2 regions of the Bradyrhizobium sp. UFLA05-153 genome follow, and region 2 is predicted to be linked to the other one. Evidence: riboswitches for the same ligand, from Rfam matches in the RefSeq annotation. Region 2 holds a riboswitch; the other holds the start of a gene.
What was found. Region 2 has a riboswitch for S-adenosylmethionine ahead of metX (homoserine O-acetyltransferase MetX). Riboswitches for the same ligand answer to the same signal wherever they lie in the genome.

Region 1: it holds a riboswitch for S-adenosylmethionine, as region 2 does, so the genes downstream of both, Q2941_RS32605 (O-succinylhomoserine sulfhydrylase) here and metX (homoserine O-acetyltransferase MetX) in region 2, are expected to answer to the same signal.

The regions. Positions count from the first base shown of each region.
Region 1 covers NZ_JBBIAM010000072.1:16,811-27,301, reverse strand. The annotation lists gene Q2941_RS32645 (GcrA family cell cycle regulator) at 1-323, opposite strand, end outside; gene Q2941_RS32640 (aspartate aminotransferase family protein) at 781-1,989, shown strand; gene argF (ornithine carbamoyltransferase) at 1,989-2,912, shown strand; gene Q2941_RS32630 (Hsp33 family molecular chaperone) at 3,134-4,141, shown strand; gene apaG (Co2+/Mg2+ efflux protein ApaG) at 4,280-4,675, opposite strand; gene Q2941_RS32620 (OpgC domain-containing protein) at 4,854-6,113, shown strand; gene Q2941_RS32615 (SGNH/GDSL hydrolase family protein) at 6,113-6,892, shown strand; gene Q2941_RS32610 (SGNH/GDSL hydrolase family protein) at 6,905-7,912, shown strand; gene Q2941_RS32605 (O-succinylhomoserine sulfhydrylase) at 8,031-9,227, opposite strand; SAM riboswitch at 9,298-9,377, opposite strand; gene Q2941_RS32600 (2'-deoxycytidine 5'-triphosphate deaminase) at 9,457-10,491, shown strand, end outside.
Region 2 covers NZ_JBBIAM010000046.1:13,948-24,438, reverse strand. The annotation lists gene metW (methionine biosynthesis protein MetW) at 1-512, opposite strand, end outside; gene metX (homoserine O-acetyltransferase MetX) at 515-1,714, opposite strand; SAM riboswitch at 1,804-1,883, opposite strand; gene Q2941_RS25565 (chorismate mutase) at 2,075-2,932, shown strand; gene hisC (histidinol-phosphate transaminase) at 2,963-4,060, shown strand; gene Q2941_RS25555 (prephenate/arogenate dehydrogenase family protein) at 4,057-4,992, shown strand; gene Q2941_RS25550 (DUF2125 domain-containing protein) at 5,137-6,321, opposite strand; gene Q2941_RS25545 (gamma-glutamylcyclotransferase) at 6,432-7,043, shown strand; gene Q2941_RS25540 (lysophospholipid acyltransferase family protein) at 7,040-7,813, opposite strand; gene Q2941_RS25535 (YdcF family protein) at 7,822-8,526, opposite strand; gene Q2941_RS25530 (cell division protein FtsX) at 8,604-9,572, opposite strand; gene ftsE (cell division ATP-binding protein FtsE) at 9,565-10,224, opposite strand; gene Q2941_RS25520 (MJ0042-type zinc finger domain-containing protein) at 10,388-10,491, shown strand, end outside.

The sequences.
Region 1 (10,491 bases), on a different contig from region 2:
TGGCTCATCGGAACGACATTGTCATAGGTGATCGGATCGGGCTCGACCTCGACCTCGAAGGCCTGGGCGAGGGCGGTGTTGCCGCGCGAGATCGGGCGGCTCACCCGCATCATGTGCTGCGCCGGGCGCGCCTTGCGCGGCCGGGGAGCCGCCGAGGACGGGCTCTTGGCGCGGCCGGACAGGCCCAGCCGGTGCACCTTGCCGATTACGGCGTTGCGGGTCACATTCCCGAGTTCGGCAGCGATCTGGCTGGCCGAAAGCCCGGCTTCCCAGAGCTTTTTCAATTGCTCGACGCGATCGTCGGACCAGGTCAAAACCGTCATTGCACCCTTCCCCTCGCCGCGCGCCTGCCAATCCCTTGGGGCCGCGTGGCGATGTCTAAGCCTCGAAAAACCCGTGCCGCCAGAATCCCTTAAGGCTCGCCGGGCGCGAAAACGCACCTGAACGCTACGCCGGTACATGAGGACTAAGAGGATCAGAACTGCTGCACGAGATGTCGTATCTGACAGGGGAAACGCTACAATATGGCGTGACTCCCGCGCAAGAGTCTGCGGCTCCGCGTCCACATGTTCCGTCGCTAAAAGAACTCAAAAATGCCACCGCAAGACTACGGCCGCACGCCTTGCAGGGCCTTCTGGCGGCATTGACAGCGGTTTTTCCAAGCATAAAATGGTGACACGTGCCGCCCTTAAAAGGCGGCACGTTTCGTTTTCCGGGCAGGTCAACGATGCGCTGCGCAAGGCAGTCTCGTGAGCCAGCCTCAACATTCAAGTGACCGTCATGACCAAAAGCGCCGCGACGCATTTGCTTCCCGTTTTCGCCAGGGCCGAGCTCGGCTTCGAGCGCGGCGAAGGCTGCTGGCTGGTCGCGACCAATGGCGAGCGCTATCTCGATTTCACCTCGGGTGTCGCCGTGAATGCGCTGGGCCATGCACATCCCGCTTTGGTCAAGGCCTTGCAGGAGCAGGCCACGAAGCTCTGGCACATGTCGAACCTGTTCCAGAGCCCGGACGGCGAGAAGCTGGCAGTCAGGCTCTGCAACGAGAGCTTTGCGGACTTCGTGTTCTTCTGCAATTCGGGCGCCGAGGCGATGGAATGCGTAATCAAAGTGGTGCGCCGCTATCACGCCTCCAAGGGCCATCCCGAGCGCTACCGCATGATCACTTTCGAGGGCGCCTTCCATGGCCGCACGCTGGCAACGCTCGCGGCGACCGGCTCGGCAAAATATCTCGAAGGTTTCGGCCCGCAGCTCGACGGCTTTGACCAGGTGCCGCATGGCGACCTCGAAGCCGTCAAGAAGGCGATCGGCCCACAGACTGCAGGCATCCTGATCGAGCCGATCCAGGGCGAGGGCGGCGTACGCTCGGCTCCTCCCGCCTTCTATCGCGCGCTGCGCCAGCTCTGCGACGAGCATGGTCTTCTGCTTGCCTTCGACGAGGTGCAGACCGGCATGGGCCGCACCGGCGATCTCTTTGCCCATCGCCGTCTCGGCGTGACTCCCGACGTGATGTCGCTTGCGAAGGCACTCGGCGGCGGCTTTCCGATCGGCGCGTGCCTTGCGACCGCCGAAGCCGCCTCAGGCATGACGCCTGGCTCGCACGGCTCGACCTTCGGCGGCAATCCGCTCGCCGTGTCCGCGGCGAACGCCGTGCTCGACGTCATGCTCAAGCCCGGTTTCTTCGATCACGTGCAGAAGATGTCGCTGCTGCTCAAGCAGAAGCTGGCCTCCGTGATCGACCGCCATCCCGATGTCGTCAGCGAGGTGCGCGGCGAGGGGCTTTTGATCGGCCTCAAGGCCGTCGTGCCCTCCGGCGATCTCGCCACCGCGCTGCGCAACGAAAAGCTGCTCACCGTCGGCGCCGGCGACAATGTGGTGCGCTTCCTGCCGCCTTTGATCGTCACCGAGGCGGAGATCGAGGAGGGCGTCGCGCGGCTCGAGCGCGCCTGCACGGCGATCGAATCAAATCTCAAGGCACGGGCGGCAGGCTGATGAGCAAGACGCCCAAGCACTTCCTGGACATCAACGAGCTGCCGCTGTCGGAGCTCAAGAGCATGCTCGCCGCTTCCTCCGCCATGAAGGCGAAGCAGAAGGCGCATCAGCCGGTCAAGCCGCTCGAAGGCAAGACGCTGGCGATGATCTTCGAGCGTCCGTCGACGCGGACGCGGGTGTCGTTCGATGTCGCCATGCGCCAGCTCGGCGGCGAGCCCATCATGCTCACCGGCGCCGAGATGCAGCTCGGCCGCGGCGAGACCATCGCCGACACCGCGCGCGTGCTGTCGCGCTATGTCGATGCCATCATGATCCGCATCCTCAATCACGATGCGCTGCTCGAGCTCGCGGCGAATGCGACCGTGCCCGTCATCAACGGGCTGACGCGGCGTTCGCATCCCTGCCAGGTGATGGCCGACCTCATGACCTATGAGGAGCATCGGGGGCCGATCGAAGGAAAGACGGTGGCCTGGACCGGCGACGACAACAACGTTCTCGCCTCCTGGGCGCATGCCGCCGAGCGCTTCAAGTTCAACCTCAATGTCGCGACCCCGCCGGAGCTCGCGCCGAAAAAGGCCATGCGCGACTGGGTGAAGGCGACGGGCGCTCCGATCATGCTGGGTACCGATCCGGAAGCCGCGGTGCGCGGCGCCGATTGCGTCGTCACCGATACCTGGGTCTCGATGGGCGACAAGGAAGGCGAGCGCCGCCACAACGTGCTCAAGCCCTACCAAGTCAACGCCAAGCTGATGTCGCTCGCCAAGCCCGATGCGCTGTTCATGCACTGCCTGCCCGCCCATCGCGGCGAGGAGGTTACCGACGAGGTGATCGACGGCCCGCAATCCGTCGTGTTCGACGAGGCCGAAAACCGCCTGCACGCGCAGAAGGGCATTTTGGCCTGGTGCTTTGACGCGGTGAAGTAGGTTTGGATCGTCGTCCTGGCGGACGACAGTGCCGTGGCGATGGCGGCGTGGCGCTGCTTTCGCCCTAACGTTGGTCGTCGTCTCGGACAAGCGCAGCGAAGCGGAGCGCAGATCGGGGACGACACCGAATATGGTGTGCTGTGTACGATCCATTCTGCATCCGAAACGGAGCGTCTCGTCACCCCTTCCATTTCACCTCCTCCGACCCCAGATAGAGCGCCATGGTCTCCCAATCCCCTGACATCAAAGCCGGGCCCGAAAGCCCGGTTCGCGCGCCGTCTTCCGTTCCCGTCGACGATGCCGTGCTGCCCTTCGAGGTCGATGCGCTCGACGTGCGCGGGCGCTTGACCCGGCTCGGGCCCACGCTCGACGATATCCTCACCAAGCACGATTATCCCGCGCCGGTCGGCAAGCTGCTTGGCGAGGCCATCGTGCTGACGACGCTGCTCGGCTCGGCGGTGAAATTCGAAGGTCGCTTCATTCTTCAGGCGCAGACTGACGGCCCGGTGTCATTCCTGGTGGTCGACTTCAAGGCACCCGACCGCCTGCGCGCCTATGCCCGCTACGACGCCTCGCGGCTCGGCGAGGCGAAGGACTCCGGCTCGCTGCTCGGTCGCGGCCATCTCGCCATGACCATCGACCAGGGCGCGGATATGAGCCGCTACCAGGGCCTCGTCGCGCTCGACGGCGGCAGCCTGGAAGACGCCGCGCATGAGTACTTCCTGCGCTCGGAGCAGATCCCGACCCAGGTGCGCCTCGCCGTCGGCGAGGAATGGCGCTCGAGCGACGGCGGCAAGCACCGCTGGCGCGCCGGTGGTCTCTTGATGCAGTTCTTGCCGAAGGCGCCGGAGCGCGCGCGACAGGCCGACCTGCATCCCGGTGACGCGCCCGAAGGCACCACGCCGCATACCGTCGCCGAGGACGATGCCTGGGTCGAGGCGCGCTCGCTGATCGGCACGGCCGAGGACGTCGAGCTGATCGATCCCGATCTCTCCGGCGAGCGGCTGTTGTACCGCCTCTTCCACGAGCGCGGCGTGCGCGTGTTCAAGCCGCACGGTCTGAAGGCGGAATGTTCCTGCTCGCGCGATGCGGTGGCAGCGATGCTGAAGAGCTTTTCGCCGGATGATCGTGCCGCGATGGTCAAGGACGACAAGGTCGTCGTGACCTGCGAGTTCTGCAGCTCGGTGTATCAATTCACGCCGCACGAGGCGGGCGTGGAAAACGCGTAGCCAAGCGCTCGGAAATCGTAGGTGGGCAAAGCGAAGCGTGCCCATCAACTTCTGTCGCATGATTGGAGAGATGGTGGGCACGCTTCGCTTTGCCCACCCTACGGCAGCTACAGTCGCGATACCGCAGCTCGCCGCCCCTCAATTCAACACCCGCTTGCCGCCGTCCGGGCTGTCCAGCGAGAACGTCGGCACGTCGATCTCAAATCGCTCGCCGCTTTCGTTGACCATCTGGTAGCGGCCGGTCATGAAGCCCGAGGCGGTCGAGAGCGGGACGCCGGAGGTGTATTCGTAGCGCTCGCCGGGCGCGAGGATCGGCTGCTCGCCGATCACGCCTTCGCCTTTAACCTCCTGCTGCCGCCCCGTCGCGTCGGTGATGATCCAGTGCCGCGTCTTGAGCTGCACGGTCTCGTCGCCGGAATTGGTGATCACGATGGTGTAGGACCAGAAGTAGCGCGAGCGCTCGGCCGACGACTGCTCCGGGACAAAGTTCGGCTCGACGGTCACTTCGATCTGGCGGGTCACGGCACGGTACATGGCTGCCATCATAACGAAAAGCTTGCCGGGAACCAATCGTGGCTCGCGGCGTCAGCGACATCGTGCCGCCCGAATTGGCACCGTAGTTACACCCCAATGTGATCCGATCGCTTTGCGAGCAGGCCACCGGCCCGGTACACTCCTCAAACGCTGCGATTTGCGCAAGGGTTTTGGCCCGATGACCATTGCCGACCAAGTGACGGGATCACCGGTCGCCGGAACCGCGGATGCCAAGTCCACCGTGGAGGCGAAGCCGCGCGCGGCGGCGCCCGCCATCACGCTGCCCGTCATCGGCGAGCGCGAGCTTCGCCTCGACCTTTTCCGCGGGCTGGCGTTGTGGCTGATCTTCATCGACCACTTGCCGCCAAATCTGCTGACCTGGTTCACCATCCGCAACTACGGCTTCAGCGACGCCACCGAGATCTTCATCTTCATCTCCGGCTACACCGCGGCCTTCGTCTACGGCCGCGCGATGCTGGACTCAGGCGTCGTCATCGCCACGGCGCGGATCCTGCGTCGGGTTTGGCAGATCTATGTCGCCCACGTCTTCCTGTTCACGATCTTCCTCGCGGAAATCTCCTATGTCGCGACCAGCTTCGAGAACCCGCTCTACACGGAAGAGATGGGCATCATGGATTTCCTCAAGCAGCCCGACGTCACCATCGTGCAGGCGCTGCTGCTGCGCTTCCGGCCCGTCAACATGGACGTGCTGCCGCTCTACATCGTGTTGATGCTGGCGCTGCCGCTGATCCTCTGGCTGATGAAATGGAAGCCGGATCTCACGCTCGGCCTGTCGGTCGTGCTCTACGTGGTGACTTGGGAGTTCGATCTCTATTTTTCGGCCTATCCGAACGGCTTCTGGGCGTTCAACCCGCTGGCCTGGCAATTGCTGTTCGTGTTCGGTGCCTGGTGTGCGCTCGGAGGTGCACGGCGCATGTCACGGATCCTGGCATCACCCGTGACGATGTGGATCTCGATCGCCTATCTGGCCGCGGCGTTCTACGTGACGTTGACCTGGTACGTGCCGCAGCTCTCCCACTTCATGCCGAAGCGGATCGAGCAGTGGATGTATCCGATCGACAAGACCGATCTGGACGTGCTGCGCTTCACGCATTTCCTGGCGCTGGCCGCGCTCACCGTGCGCTTCCTGCCGCGGGACTGGCCGGGCCTGAAATCGCCTCTCCTGAGGCCGTTGATCCTCTGCGGCCAGCATTCGCTGGAGATCTTCTGCCTCGGCGTGTTCCTGGCCTTTGCCGGCCATTTCATCCTGGCCGAGGTGTCCGGTGGCCCGGGCATGCATGCGCTGATTAGTCTCTGCGGAATCCTGATCATGTGGGCCATGGCCTGGGTGATTTCGTGGTACAAGCAGGTGGCTGACAAGAGCGGTTCGAAAACCAAAAACGCCGTCGGCAACGCCGATCTGGCGGGAGGGGGCTGATGAAGGCGAAGGTTCTCCGGAGCCTGATCCTGCTATGCGGTGTGCTCGCCGCGCCTTCCGCGCGCGCCGAGGATAATGCTGCGCCTCAAGCTCCCGCAGGGCCTGCGGCCTGCGAGGTGCCGTCCTATCTGCTCGCCACCGAAAGCCAGCTCCCGAAGGTCGCCGAGGCCGTGAAGAGCGAAAAGCCGCTCGAAATCCTGGTCGTCGGCAGCCGGTCGACCACCATCCCGTCGTCGGAAGAGAGCTCCTATCCGGCCCGGCTGCAGGCGATCCTGAAGGAGAAGCTGCCGTCGGAACCGGTGCACGTCTCCGTAGAACTACAGAGCAAGAAGACCGCAGAAGAGGCCGCATCCACCTTCGTTAAGCTTATGGAAGCGAAAAGGCCTACTTTGGTCATCTGGCAGACCGGGACCGTGGATGCTATCCGATCCATCGATCCCGATGAGTTCCGCGGTGCCGTCACGGATGGCGTTACTGCGCTGCAAAACGCTGGGGCCGACGTTATATTGATGAACTTGCAGTATAGCCCGCGGACCGAAACCATGATCTCGGTGCCGCCCTACCTAGATAATATGCGCGTGGTCGCGCAGGAGCATGATATTCCGCTGTTCGACCGTTTCGCGATCATGCGTCAATGGAATGATCAGGGGCAGTTCGACCTGTTCAATTCGTCGCGTGGACCGGAGTTGGCGAAACAGGTCCATGATTGCCTTGGCCGGGCGCTGGCGCAGTTCGTCGTCGATGCCGCCCATCTGGGTCCGGCCCAGCAGCAAAATTGAGGTTCAGCGTAAATGAGTTCTTTCCGCCCTTTTGGCCTGACGGCATGGCTGGCTGCGCCCATAGCGGCCGCGCTGCTGATGCCTGTGGCGCTGTCACCCGCCCACGCGCAGGCCGTGGCGGTCGCGCCGACGGCCCCACAGGCCGCTGGTCCGGCGCCCGCACCGCAGATCACGACCCCCGCGACCAGCCAGCAAGACTTTCCCGAGCAGCGCGGCCTCACCGCGCGGGCCATTGACAGGGTCAAGCAGGTCGCCAAATCCGCCGGCGACATCTTTAGCCGCGTGCCGTGCCTGCCGCCCAAGGGCAGCGCGAACAAGGGCAGCGCGAAATCGATGGGCTCGCTGCCGCATGTCGCGGGCAAGCTGGTCGCCGGCAAGCCGGTCGTGATCGTCGCGTTCGGATCGTCGTCGACGGCGGGCTTCGGTGCGAGCTCGCCCGATTTCAACTATCCGAACCGCCTCGCCGGACAGCTTCGCCGGCAATATCCGACTGCCGACATCACCGTCATCAACGCCGGTGTCGGCGGCGAGGACGCGCCCGAGATGATGAAGCGCCTCCAGAAGGAGGTGATCGACGTGCATCCGGACCTCGTGATCTGGCAGGTCGGCACCAATGCGGTGCTGCGCAACCTCGATCCGGGCGACACCGCAAAGCTCGTCGAGGACGGCATCACGCGCATCCAGGCGGCCGGCGATGCCGACATCGTGCTGGTCGATCCGCAATATTCGCCGCGCGTCACCGAGCGCCCCGAGAGCGCCGGCAAGATGGTGAAGCTGCTCGGCCGTGTCGCCGAGCTCCGCCACGTCGGGATCTTCCCGCGCTTCGAGGTGATGCGCGACTGGCACGAGAAGCAGGCCATTCCGGTCGAGAGTTTCGTGATCTCCGACGGCCTGCACATGAATGATTGGGGCTACGCCTGCTTCGCGCAGCTCCTCGGCGACGACATCATCCGCTCCGTCGGCCAGATCAAGTTAGGGGTCAACGTGCCTGCCGACGTGCGGACGTATAGGCCGATGTAGCTGCCGTAGGGTGGGCAAAGGCGCGTTAGCGCCGTGCCCACCACTTTATCTAACTCAAACGTCGGCAGAAGTGGTGGGCACGCTTCGCTTTGCCCACCCTACGATTTCGAGTGCGTGGTTACGCCTTCTCCAGCGCCGCGGTGAGATCCTCGATCAGATCATCGGCATGCTCGAGCCCCACGGAGAAGCGTATAAAGCCCTCGCTGATGCCGAGCGCAGCGCGGTCTTCCGGCTTCAGGCGCTGATGCGTCGTGGTCGCCGGATGCGTCACCAGACTCTTGGCGTCGCCGAGATTGTTCGAAATCTTCGCCAGCTTAAGCGCATTGAGCACGCGGAATGCCGCCTGCTTGCCGCCCTTGACCTCGAAGCCGACCAGCGTCGAGCCGCCGCGCATCTGCTTCTTCACCAGCGCCGCCTGCGGATGATCGGCGCGGCCGGGATAGACCAGCCGCGAGATCTTTGGATGGCTCGCGAGCACCTCGGCAACGCGGGCCGCGGTGTCGGTCTGCGCACGCACGCGCACGCCGAGCGTCTCCAGCCCCTTGAGCAAAACCCAGGCGTTGAACGGCGAGATCGACGGCCCGGTCTGGCGCATGAAATTGTGGATGTGCTCGGCGATGAAGGCTTCCGACGACAGGATGACGCCCCCCAGGCACCGACCCTGGCCGTCGATATGCTTGGTCGCGGAATAGACCACGACATCGGCACCGAGCGCGAGCGGGCTCTGCCAGATCGGGGTGGCGAACACGTTGTCGACAACGAGCCGTGCGCCGCCCTTGTGCGCGATCTCGGCGATGGCCGGGATGTCGAGCACGTCGAGCGTCGGATTGGTCGGGCTCTCCAGGAAGAACGTCTTGGTGTTCGGCTTGACCGCGCGCTGCCACTGGTCGAGATCCAGACCATCGACCAGCGTGGTCTCGATGCCGTAGCGCGGCAACAGATCCTGCACCACGTAGAGGCACGAGCCGAACAGCGCCTTTGATGCCACCACGTGATCGCCAGACTTCAAGGGCGCCAGGATCGCGGTTGTCACCGCGGCCATGCCGGTCGCTGCCGAGCGGGCGGCTTCGGCGCCTTCGAGCTCGATCATGCGCTGCTCGAACATCGCGATCGTCGGGTTGGAATAGCGCGAATAGATGAAGCCGGGATCTTCGCCCTTGAACCGCGCCTCGCATTCCTCGGCGCTCGCGTAGACGTAGCCCTGGGTCAGGAACAACGCCTCGGACGTCTCGCCATATTGCGAGCGCAGGGTGCCGGAATGGACCAGGCGGGTTTCGGGACGGTATTGCGCGGCGGACGCCGGGGACTTCGACATAGGACCTCCAACGTGACCACTTGCAAATGGTCACAAAAAAAACCGGCCTGGATATCTCCACTGGCCGGGATCACAGAGGTCCCCGGCCTGTTTAGCGATTTATTTAACGTGGCTGCAAGCCGGCCGGCTCAAATCACCACGGGATAAGTCATGCTCATATTCCGCCATGCCCTTTTCGTCAAGGCATCCATCGGATAGCGGTAAAAGGTTCGTTTTTCCGCATTTTTGGATGCGTTTGACCCGAGATGAGGACCACCGGTTGACGTTCACGGTCGCCGCCGACGCCAATGGTATTCTGCCCGACCGCATGATCGCGGCGATGGCGGATGACGGGCTCATCCTGCCCGCCTACGACTTCGTCGAAAGCCAGATCCAGCCGGCGAGCCTCGATTTGCGTCTCGGCGATATCGCCTACCGCGTCCGCGCGAGCTTCCTGCCCGGGCCGGGCGCGACCGTCGCCGAGCGCATCGATGAGCTGAAGCTGCATGAGTTCAGCCTTGCCGACGGCGCGGTGCTGGAGACCAATTGCGTCTACATCGTGCCGCTGCTAGAGAGCCTCGCGCTGCCGCCGGAGATCGTCGCGGCCGCCAATCCGAAGAGCTCGACCGGCCGGCTCGACGTCTTTACCCGCGTGATCGCCGACGGCACCCGCCGCTTCGACATGATCGGCGCGGGCTATCATGGCCCGCTCTATGCCGAGATCAGCCCAAAAACGTTTCCGGTGCTGGTGAGCGAAGGCTCGCGGCTATCGCAGGTGCGCTTCCGCACCGGCGATGCCATCCTCAACATTGACCAGCTCGAGGCGCTGCATGCGACCGAGCGTCTCGTCGATATCGACGAGGCCGATCTCACCGGCGGTGTCGCCGTCTCTGTCGATCTCTCCGGCGAGAAGGGCGGCGGCTTCGTCGGCTATCGCGCCAAACGACACACCGGCGTCGTCGACGTCGATCGCCGCGCCGGCTACGCGGTCGAGGATTTCTGGGAGCCGATCTCGGCGCGTCCCGACGGCAGCCTCATTCTCGATCCCGGCGAGTTCTACATCCTCGCCTCCAAGGAAGCCGTGCAGGTGCCGCCGGACTACGCCGCGGAGATGGTGCCGTTCGATCCTCTGGTCGGCGAATTCCGCGTGCACTATGCCGGCTTCTTCGATCCCGGCTTCGGCTATGCCGGTGCGGGCGGGCAAGGCGCGCGCGCGGTACTCGAGGTGCGCTCGCGCGAAGTGCCCTTCATCCTCGAGCACGGCCAGATCGTCGGCCGCCTCGTC
Region 2 (10,491 bases):
ACGAAATCCTTGATGGTGCAGAAATGGATGTTGGCGGTGTCGTACCAGGTCGCGGGCAGATTCTCCGTGCGCGGCATGTGGCCGCCGATCAGGAGCTGCAGGCGCATCTTCCAGTAACCGAAGTTCGGGAACGACACGATCGCGCGGTGGCCGATGCGCAGGAGATTTTCCAGCACCACCCTCGGCTGCCGCGTCGCCTGGAGCGTCTGCGATAGGATGACGTAGTCGAAGGCGTCGTCGGGATAGTTGACGAGGTCGGTGTCGGCGTCGCCCTGCACCACCGCGAGCCCCTTGGCGACGCAGCGGTTGACGCCCTCGCGCGACAGCTCGATGCCGCGGCCGTCGATGCCGCGGTTTTCCAGGAGCTGCAGCAGGTCGCCGTCGCCACAGCCGACGTCGAGCACCTTCGAGCCGCGCCTGACCATCTCCGCAACCAGCAGATGATCGGCGCGGTAGTGACCTTCCTGTTCAGCCGCAAGGCCGTCGAGCGGCAGCACTTCTTGCACAGACATCGTCAGCTGCCCTTGCCGTTGAGGCCGCGCGCCTTGCCCGCCGATTGTAGGAACGCACGGGAGATATCGAAGAATTCGGGGACGTCGAGCAGGAAGGCGTCGTGGCCGCGATCGGTCTCGATCTCGGCGAACGACACCCGCGCGCTCGACGCGTTGAGCGCGTGCACCAGCGCGCGCGATTCCGAGGTCGGGAACAGCCAGTCGCTGGTGAAGGACACCACGCAGAAGCGCGTCTTGACGCCGGCAAACGCCTTCGCCAGCACGCCGTCATGGTCGCCGGCGATGTCGAAATAGTCCATCGCCCGTGTCAGATAGAGATAGCTGTTGGCATCGAAACGCTCGACGAAGGACGAGCCCTGATAGCGCAGATAGCTCTCGACCTGGAAATCCGCATCGAACGAGAACGTCGGCAGCTCGCGGTCCTGCATGCGCCGGCCGAACTTGCGGTGTAGCGCCGCATCCGAGAGGTAGGTGATGTGCGCAGCCATCCGTGCCACCGCGAGCCCGCGATGCGGATGGATGCCGTGATCGGCATAGCGGCCATTGTGCCAGTCGGGATCGGCCATCACGGCCTGGCGGCCGAGCTCGTGGAAGGCGATGTTCTGCGCGGAGTGCCGCGTCGAGCAGGCGATCGCGAGCGCGGAGAACACGCGCTCAGGATAGGCCGCGGTCCATTGCAGCACCTGCATGCCGCCCATCGAGCCGCCGACCACCGCAAACAGCGTCTCGATGCCGAGGCGATCGATCAGCATCGCCTGCGCGCGCACCATGTCGGGGATGGTGATGATCGGAAAATCCAGGCCCCACACCTTGCCCGTCGCCGGATTGAGCGAGGCAGGTCCCGTCGACCCCATGCAGCCGCCGATGACGTTGGCGCAGATGATGAAGTAGCGTTGAGGATCAAGAGGACGGCCGGGCCCGACCAGGGTCTCCCACCATCCGGGCTTGCCGGTGACGGGGTGCACATTTGCGACATGCTGGTCGCCGGTCAGCGCATGGCAGATCAGCACGGCGTTGGAGCGCTCGGCGTTGAGCTCGCCATAGGTCTGGTAGGCGATCTGGAACGGGCTGAGGTCGATCCCGCAATCGAGCGACAACGGCTGGTCCGCGCCGAAATGCGCAACCTGCGAGCTCGGATGATCCGCCTCGTGCGAGCGCTCCTCGGCGATCGCTGGGCTCGGTACCGTCGTGACGCCAACCATCTGACATCGACCTCGTTGGCGACGGCCCTCAAGCCGCCGCTGACATCAGGCCATGAAAAACCCGGCCTGAACGATAGGTTCGGCCGGGATCGGATGCGTCCCCGGCCTGTTTAGCGAGTTTTTTAACGTGGCTGCAAGCCGGCCGGCTCAAATGACCACGGAACAGGCAAAAACTAGTTGCTGGCGCGCTATTCGTCAAGCCGAGGCGCCGATTAACCAAATGAGGCCCTGCCATGTCAGGCGAAATGGCCGCCATTTCTCTTTGCTTTCGGCGTCCATCCTGCCTAATCAAGACCCATAGCGTCGGCGGATCCGGCTCAGCCGATCCGCCCTTCACGAGCCCCTGACAGACCGACAGATATGTCCCAGCGTCCGCCCGCGCCACCATCGCTCCAGGAATTGCGCAAGGAGATCGATGCGATCGACGAGGAAGTGCATCGCCTGCTGATGCAGCGCGGCGACATCATCGATCGCCTGATCCAGGCGAAGCAGACGCAGGAGGTCGGCTCGGCCTTCCGGCCGGCGCGCGAGGCCAGCATGATGCGCCGCCTCGTCGAGCGCCATCGCGGCATCCTGCCGCTCGACACGATCGAGAGCATCTGGCGCGTCATCATCTCGACCTTCACTTATGTGCAGGCGCCGTTCTCGGTGCATGCCGACGTCTCGGTCGGCGAGTCCGCGATGCGAGATTCGGCGCGATTCCATTTCGGCTTCACCACGCCCTATGTGCCGCATTTCAGCGCTCAGGCCGCCGTCGAGGCGTTGGCGAAATCGAAGGGTGATTTGGCTCTGGTCTCGGCGATCTCGAGCCGCACGCCATGGTGGAGCGAGCTCGAGGCCGAGGGCGCGCCGAAAATCATCGCGCGGCTGCCCTTCCTCGAGCGCGCCGACCATCCGGCCGCGCTGCCCGTCTTCGTGATCTCGCGGGTCGCCGACGATGCCATGGTCACGGAGGTCCAGACGTGGAGCGTGCGCGTGTCCGGCTGGAACGCCGACACGGCGAGGGCGCTGGCGCCGCTCGCCGACATCGTCGCGGTGCCCGATACCGCCTTCGACGGCGCTGCGCTGCTGGTGTCGGAGACTGGCATCGGCTTCGAGAAGATCAAAATGGCCCTGATCCGGGCCGGTGCCTCGGTCCGCTCGTCGGCTCTCGTCGGCGGCCACGCAACGCGCTATACGGTGCCCCCGACCGGGACGGCCAGATCTGACGTGGCCTGAGGCCGCCCCGCATCCTTTCCGGAGTAGACGATGTCCCGCCCCGTGCCGAATCCCGGCATTCTCGATATTGCGCCCTATACGCCCGGCAGGAGCCCGGTGCCGGAGCCGGGCCGCAAGGTGTTCAAGCTGTCGGCGAACGAGACGCCGTTCGGGCCCTCGCCCAAGGCGATCGAGGCGTTCACGCATGTGGCGACGCATCTGGAGGACTATCCGGAAGGCACCTCGCGCGTGCTGCGCGAAGCGATCGGCCGCATCTATGGCCTCGATCCCGACCGCATCATCTGCGGCGCCGGCTCGGACGAGATCCTCAATCTGCTCGCCCACACCTATCTCAGCCGGGGCGATGAAGCGATCTCCACCACCCACGGCTTCCTGGTCTACCCGATCGCGACCATGGCGAACGGTGCCAGGAACATCGTGGCGGCGGAGGCGAACTTCACCGCCGACGTCGACGCCATCCTGAAAGCGGTGACGCCGCGCACCAAGCTCGTCTGGCTCGCCAACCCCAACAATCCGACCGGCACCTATCTGCCGTTCGACGAGGTCAAGCGCCTGCGGGCCGGCCTGCCGTCGCACGTGCTGCTCGTGCTCGACGCCGCCTATTGCGACTACGTGTCTCGCAACGACTACGAGATGGGGATCGAGCTGGTCGCGACCACCGAGAACACGGTCGTGACGCACACCTTCTCCAAGATCCACGGCCTCGCCGCGCTGCGCGTCGGCTGGATGTTCGGTCCTGCGCACATCATCGATGCGGTGAACCGCATCCGCGGTCCGTTCAACGTCTCGACGCCGGCGATGTATGCCGCGGTCGCCGCGATCGAGGACACCGCGCATCAGCAGATGTCGAAGCAATTCACCGAGACCTGGCGCAACTGGCTGACCGAGGAGATCGGCAAGCTCGGGCTGAAGGTCACGCCGAGCGTAGCCAACTTCGTACTGATCCATTTCCCGGCCGAGAAGGGCAGGACCTCGGATGAAGCCGACGCCTTCCTGACCAAACGGGGACTGGTGCTGCGCGCACTGAAGAACTACGGCCTGCCCCATTCACTGCGCATGACGATCGGCACCGAGGAAGCCAATCGCCTCGTGGTCGAAGGCCTGCGCGACTTCATGGGGGGCAAATGAGCGTCGCCCCGCACTTCCAGCGCGTCGCACTGATCGGCTTCGGCCTGATCGGCGGCTCGATCGCGCGAGCCGCGAAGCTCCAGGGCCTTGCCAATGAGATCGTCACCACGGCGCGCTCGGAGGGGACGCGGGCGCGCGTCGCCGAGCTCGGCATCGTCGATCACGTGGTCGCAACCAATATCGAGGCAGTGAAGGACGCCGACCTCGTCATCCTCTGCATTCCCGTCGGCGCCTGCGGCCCCGTGGCGCAGGAGATCGCTGCGCATCTGAAGCCGGGCGCGATCATCTCCGACGTCGGCTCGGTCAAGGGCGCGATCGTCAGGGACATGGCGCCGCACCTCCCGCAGGGCATTCATTTTGTCCCCGCGCATCCTGTCGCGGGCACCGAGCATTCGGGCCCGGATTCCGGCTTCGCCGAGTTGTTCATCAATCGCTGGTGCATCCTCACGCCACCCGAGGGCGTCGACGCAGCCGCCGTCGATCGATTGCGCGCGTTCTGGGCCGCGCTCGGCGCCAAGGTCGAGATCATGACACCAGATCATCACGATCTCGTGCTCGCGATCACCAGCCATCTGCCCCATCTGATCGCCTACACCATCGTCGGCACCGCCGACGAGCTGCAACAGGTGACGGAGTCCGAGGTGATCAAGTTCTCCGCCGGCGGCTTTCGCGACTTCACGCGCATCGCGGCGTCCGATCCGACGATGTGGCGCGACGTCTTCCTCGCCAACAAGGAGGCCGTGCTGGAGATGCTCGGCACCTTCAACGAGGACCTCGCAAAACTCACGCGCGCGATCCGTCGCGGTGACGGCGAGGCATTGTTCGACCACTTCACCCGCACCCGCGCCATCCGCCGCGGCATCGTCGAGATCGGCCAGGATTCGGCGGCGCCGGATTTCGGCCGTCCGCATCCGCCGCTGACGAAGCAGTAGGTCACAAATCTCTCCTCCGTCATTGCGAGGAGCGAAGCGACGAGGCAATCCAGACTACCTCCGCGGAGGCTTTCTGGATTGCTTCGCGGAGCCTGTCATCGGGCCGCGCTACGCGCGGACCCGGTGGCTCGCAATGACGGGAAATCAATACAGCGGCGGGAGCTGCGCGACCTTCAGCGCGCCGAGCATCACGGCGCCATCGGCGAAGCGAAGCGGGAAGCTGCGCGCCTTCTTGCCTTCCAGCATGCTTTCGGTGCCGAGCGCGTTGATGCCTGCGGCAACGCCGACATTGGCGTTCTGCTTCACGACCTTGCCGAGGCCGGGGATGGCGCGGTCGAGCGCGCCGAAGAGGTTGTTGAGGTCCTGCGACTTCACGCCCGGCGCGACGCGGTCAAGGGTTGCCTGCGGCACGCCCTCTTCCAGCATTTTGTCGATGCCAAGTGCGGGGATCACGCGCTCGAGGCCCGTCACCGTCATCTGCAATTCACCGTCGAGGCGGCCGTTGGCCGAGATGCCGAGCGTGCCGGCCGCGACCGCGATCAACTCGCCCTGCTGAATACGCGACTGTACGATCTCGATATGGCCGCCGGCGGCCTGCAGCTCGCGGAAACGCTGCGGCCACGGCTTTGGCGCAAAATCTTTCAGCCCCGTGATCTTCGAACGCACGTCCGCTTCGAACGGCTCGGCGAGCAGCGGATGCACCCCCTGGATGCTGCCTTGCGCGATCTGGAGCACGGTTTCGATGATGGGATTGTCGCGCGAGGATCCCTCGGCGAGACGTCCGTGCAGCTCCACCTGCCTGGCCTTGGCAACCGGTACCTGCACCGAGCCGTCGACGCGATTGATGGCGGGATCGTCGAACACGATCGAGGCGTGATCCGGCACGGCCGGCAGGCCCACCACGCTGCTGCGGCCCTTGCTCCAGTTCACCACGAAGGACGTCTGCGTAACGCCGTCGGTCAGCGTCGCCGGTGCGGTGAATTCGGCGATCACGAGCTTGGGATCATAGACCTGGGCAACGACCAGGATGTTGTCGAGCTTGGCCGTGAACGGCGTCTTGCTCGCGGTCTGCGAGACCAGCGAGACGCTGGCACCGGAACATTGCACCTCGAAGCGGAACGGGAAGCCGGCGATCGAGCGCTTGGCGCAATCATAGATACGGCCTGACTTGGCCTCCTGGGCGCGCCACGCGTCGGCAGCCACTTCGGCCTGGGAAGCGGCATAGAACCAGAAGCCGCTCCAGGCGACGGCGAGAATCAAGAGGAGGACGGGCGCGATGAAAAGGCCCCAGCGGGGGCGCCGCCTGGCGGCAACGGTCATATCGGACATGCGGCGACCCTTTGACCCCAGATGATGGCAAATGTAAGCGAGGTTAGCTTGCTGCAAAAGGTGGAGAATTCGCTTCGCCTGGATGGCGGGGTCCGGTAGCGGTGCCAAACATGTCCGAAAATACCCTCCCCTCCGTCACGACGACCACCGGCGACCTCTGGGTGTTCGGCTATGGCTCGCTGATGTGGCGCCCGGGCTTCGAATTCGAGGAACGCGTGCCCGCGCGCCTGGTCGGCGAGCATCGCGCGCTCTGCGTCTATTCCTTCGTCCATCGCGGCACGCCGGAGAAGCCGGGCCTCGTGCTCGGGCTCGACCGCGGCGGCGCCTGCCGCGGCATCGCCTTCCGCGTCGCTGCGAAGAGCCGTGCCGATGTGGTCGCTTACTTGCGCGAGCGCGAGCAGGTTACCTCGGTCTATCGCGAGGTCATGCGCTCGGTGTGGCTGGAGAATGACGCGCGGCAGCGTGTCAGTGCGCTCGCCTACGTTGTCGATCGCGGCCATGTGCAATATGCGGGACGCCTGTCGCTTGCCCAGCAGCACCGCCACGTGCTGCAGGGTCACGGCCAATCCGGCGCCAATCGCGACTACGTCACCGCGACGGTGAAGGCGATCGAAGCCGAAGGTTTTCGCGATACGCAGCTGCATCAGCTTGCGACTCTCCTGCACAACGATGCGCATTCCCTGCATGATCCGGCTCCCACCAACGAGCGCGACGAGCGCTAGCTGCGAGAAGGCACGTAGCTCGGCGCACTGCCGATGAGCTGCTCCTGCTCCTTCCGTCCGGCTTCGACGATGCGCGCCGTGGCCTCCTCGATCGCGCCGCGCACGCGCGCGATGTACTCGTCCTTCGGCAGGCCCGGCGGCAGCGGATCCAGGAATTCCACCACCAGCGTGCCGGGATAGCGCATGAAGGTGCGGCGCGGCCAGAACAGCCCGGAGTTGAGCGCGATCGGCAGGCACGGCACGCCGCAGGCCGAATAGATCTGGGCAAAGCCCGTCTTGTAGTCCGGCGGCGCGCCGGGCGCGCGGCGGGTGCCTTCCGGGAAGATCACGAGCTGGCGGCCGGAGCGCACCGCATCGCGCGCCCGCCGCGTCATGTCCAGGAGCGCCTTGACGCCGGCGCTGCGATCGATCGCGATCATGCCGGTCTTGCCCAGGAACTGACCGAACACCGGAATGTGCATGAGCTGGCGCTTGAGGATGAAGATCGGCCGGTCGAAGAAGTGCAGCAGCCCGAACGTCTCCCAGAACGACTGGTGCTTTGACGCGATCACCAGCGGCCCCGCCGGGATCTTCTCCACGCCCCTGAATTCCACCTTGATGTTGCAGATCACCCGCATCAGAAACAGCGTCGAGTTCGCCCACCATTCGGCGACCGTCAGCATCGCGCGCGGCGACATCAGGAAGGTCGGCAGCGCGATGATCGCCCAGAACACCAGGACGGCGTAGAACAGCACGTTGAAAACGAGCGAACGCAGGAAGAGCAAGAACATCAACGATCCTAATTGGCCTGTGCGGTGGCGGGCCGTTTCGGCTGCACGCCAGGAGGCTGCTCCGACACTTCAGGCGAAACGTCAATCCCGAAATCCTCGAGCCGCACGCGCAGCTCGGCGGCGATGTATTTGACATATTCCGACAACAGCAGCCGCAGCGTCGAGGACGAGGTCCACCACGGCTCATCGCGCCACTTGTCGCCGACCACCGCAAACGGGATCAGCGCGATCTCCGGCATCGCGTGCGAGAATTCCACCAGCGCGCGCGGCATGTGATAGTTCGAGGTCACCACGATCAACGACTTGAACCCACGCTCATGCGCCCAGCGCCGCGTCTCAGCGGCATTGCCGCGGGTCGAGACCGCATAGCGATCGAGATCGACGCAGCAGCGCATGTAGGTTTGGCTCTCCGGCAGGGTCCGCGAGATATCGCTGACCGTAGAGGTCGGGTGCACGCCCGAGATCAGGAGCCTCCGGCCGTAGCCCGCAGCGAGCAGCTCCATCGCATCCGACACCCGCGACGATCCGCCGGTCAGGACCACGATGCCGTCCGCCTTGCGGTCCGGCGCCAGCTCGGCGCCGCGCATCTGGGACAGGAACGCGACGAAACCCGCCGCGGCGCCGACGAAGGCGATCGCGAGCGCCGACACGACGGTCGCGCGCAGCCAGCCGCGCGGCAACTTCGGCGATCGATCGTCGGTCGGCGAGGTCATATGATGTGGCAGTCCCTTCCCCTGGCAATTTTAGAACGTTTTTGGATGAAGTGGAGTCCGGTTTGACGCGCCGCGCCCTATTCGACATCGTTCAGCGTCGCGAACAGCGTCTGGCGCGACGCCACCGCCGTGATCGCGCCGATCAGGACCGCCTGCACCGCGAGCACGACGTAACCCGACGGCCGCAATGAGAAGGTGCCGAGCAGGGCGGCAAATTGGTCGCCGACCGGCGTGCCGGAGAACCAGCCGGCGATCGACTCGGAGAAGCCGAACACCAGCATGGCGATGCCGCCGCCGATCACGCCACCTTCGAGGCCGAGGCGGAGGAAATGCCGCAGGAAGCGGTTGGCGATGTAGCGGTCGCCGGCGCCGACGAAATGCAGGACCTCGACGATCGGGCGGTTGGCGGCCATCGCCCCGCGCGTTGCGAACGACACCGAGATGATGGTCGCGACGATGACGAGCGCGAGGATGCCGAGGCCGGCGAGCACGGTGGCATTGGTCATCGAGCGCATGCGCTCGATCCAGGCGCGGTGATCGTCGACGCTCGCGCTTGGAGCGATCTGCGCCACGCGGCTGCGCAAGGCGGCGAGATCGAGCGTTGTGCCCGGCTGCACGCGGGCGATGATCATGCGCGGCACCGGAAGGTCGTCCATCGATAGGCCGGTGCCGAGCCAGGGCTCGAGCAGCTTGCCGGATTCGTCCTTGCTGAACGGCTTGACCTCGACGATGCCAGCCTGCGCGCGCATCGCTTCCGTCACGGCAGTGGTGTCACGCTCGATGTCGCGCCCGGCCTGGGGGCGGACCTGGATGGTGATTTCGCTCGCGACATTTGACTGCCATTCGGCCGCCGACGCGCTCACCAAGAGCACCATGCCCGTGGTCATCGAGGCAAGGAAGGTCATGATCGCGACGACCGCAACCAGCGCGCGGCCATGGATCGAGGCGCGCGGCACGATCGGCGACATGTTGCGCGCTTTCGGCGGGACCTGCGGACGCTCCTGTCCGAGGTCGACGAAGACGCCGCGCTCGTCGGTCCTATTCATAGACGTGCAACCGTCCCTGGTGCAGCACGAGCCGGCGCGCCTCGTACTGGTCCATCAACCCGATATCGTGGGTCGCGATGATGACGGCGGTACCGGACTTGTTCAATTCGATGAAGAGCCGCAGCAGGCGCCGACCAAGCGTCGGATCGACGCTGCCGGTCGGCTCGTCCGCGAGCAGGAGCTGCGGCCGCGAGATCACCGCGCGCGCGATCGCCGCGCGCTGCTTCTCGCCGCCCGACAGGATCGGCGGCAGCGCGTCCATGCGCTCGCCGAGACCGACCCAGCGGAGCAGATCGATGACCTCCTTGCGGTAGCTGGATTCGCTGCGGCCCATCACGCGGAACGGCAGCGCGACGTTCTCATAGGTCGTCATGTGGTCGAGCAGGCGAAAATCCTGCAGCACGATGCCGATGCGCTTGCGCAAGTCGGCGATCTCGTCTTTGCCGAGCAGCGAGATGTCGTGGCCGAACAGGTTGACGAGGCCGCGGGTCGGCCGCAGCGACAGGAACAAGAGGCGCAGCAGCGAGGTCTTGCCGGCGCCGGAGGGCCCGGTGAGGAACTGGAAGGAGTGCGCCGGGATCTGGAAGCTCAGGTCGCGCAGAATCTCCGGCCCCAGACCGTAACGCAATCCGACATTTTCGAACCGAACCAAGGCTCAGCTCCGTTCGAGGTGGGGCGCGGCGCACGCCGCCAAACTCTGCCGCATGCGATGAAAGCCTTGTGCGGCCGTTATGGTTTCCGATTCGTTAACAGTCGCCTTGTAGCATTGAAAGAGCCCGGTTCCGCTACGGCTGGGCCATCGCCGAGGCTGGTCCATGCACATCGTATGCCCCCATTGTACGACATCCTACGCCATCAAGCTCGCAAGCCTTGGGGCGAATGGGCGCACCGTGCGCTGCTCCCGCTGCAAGGAGACCTG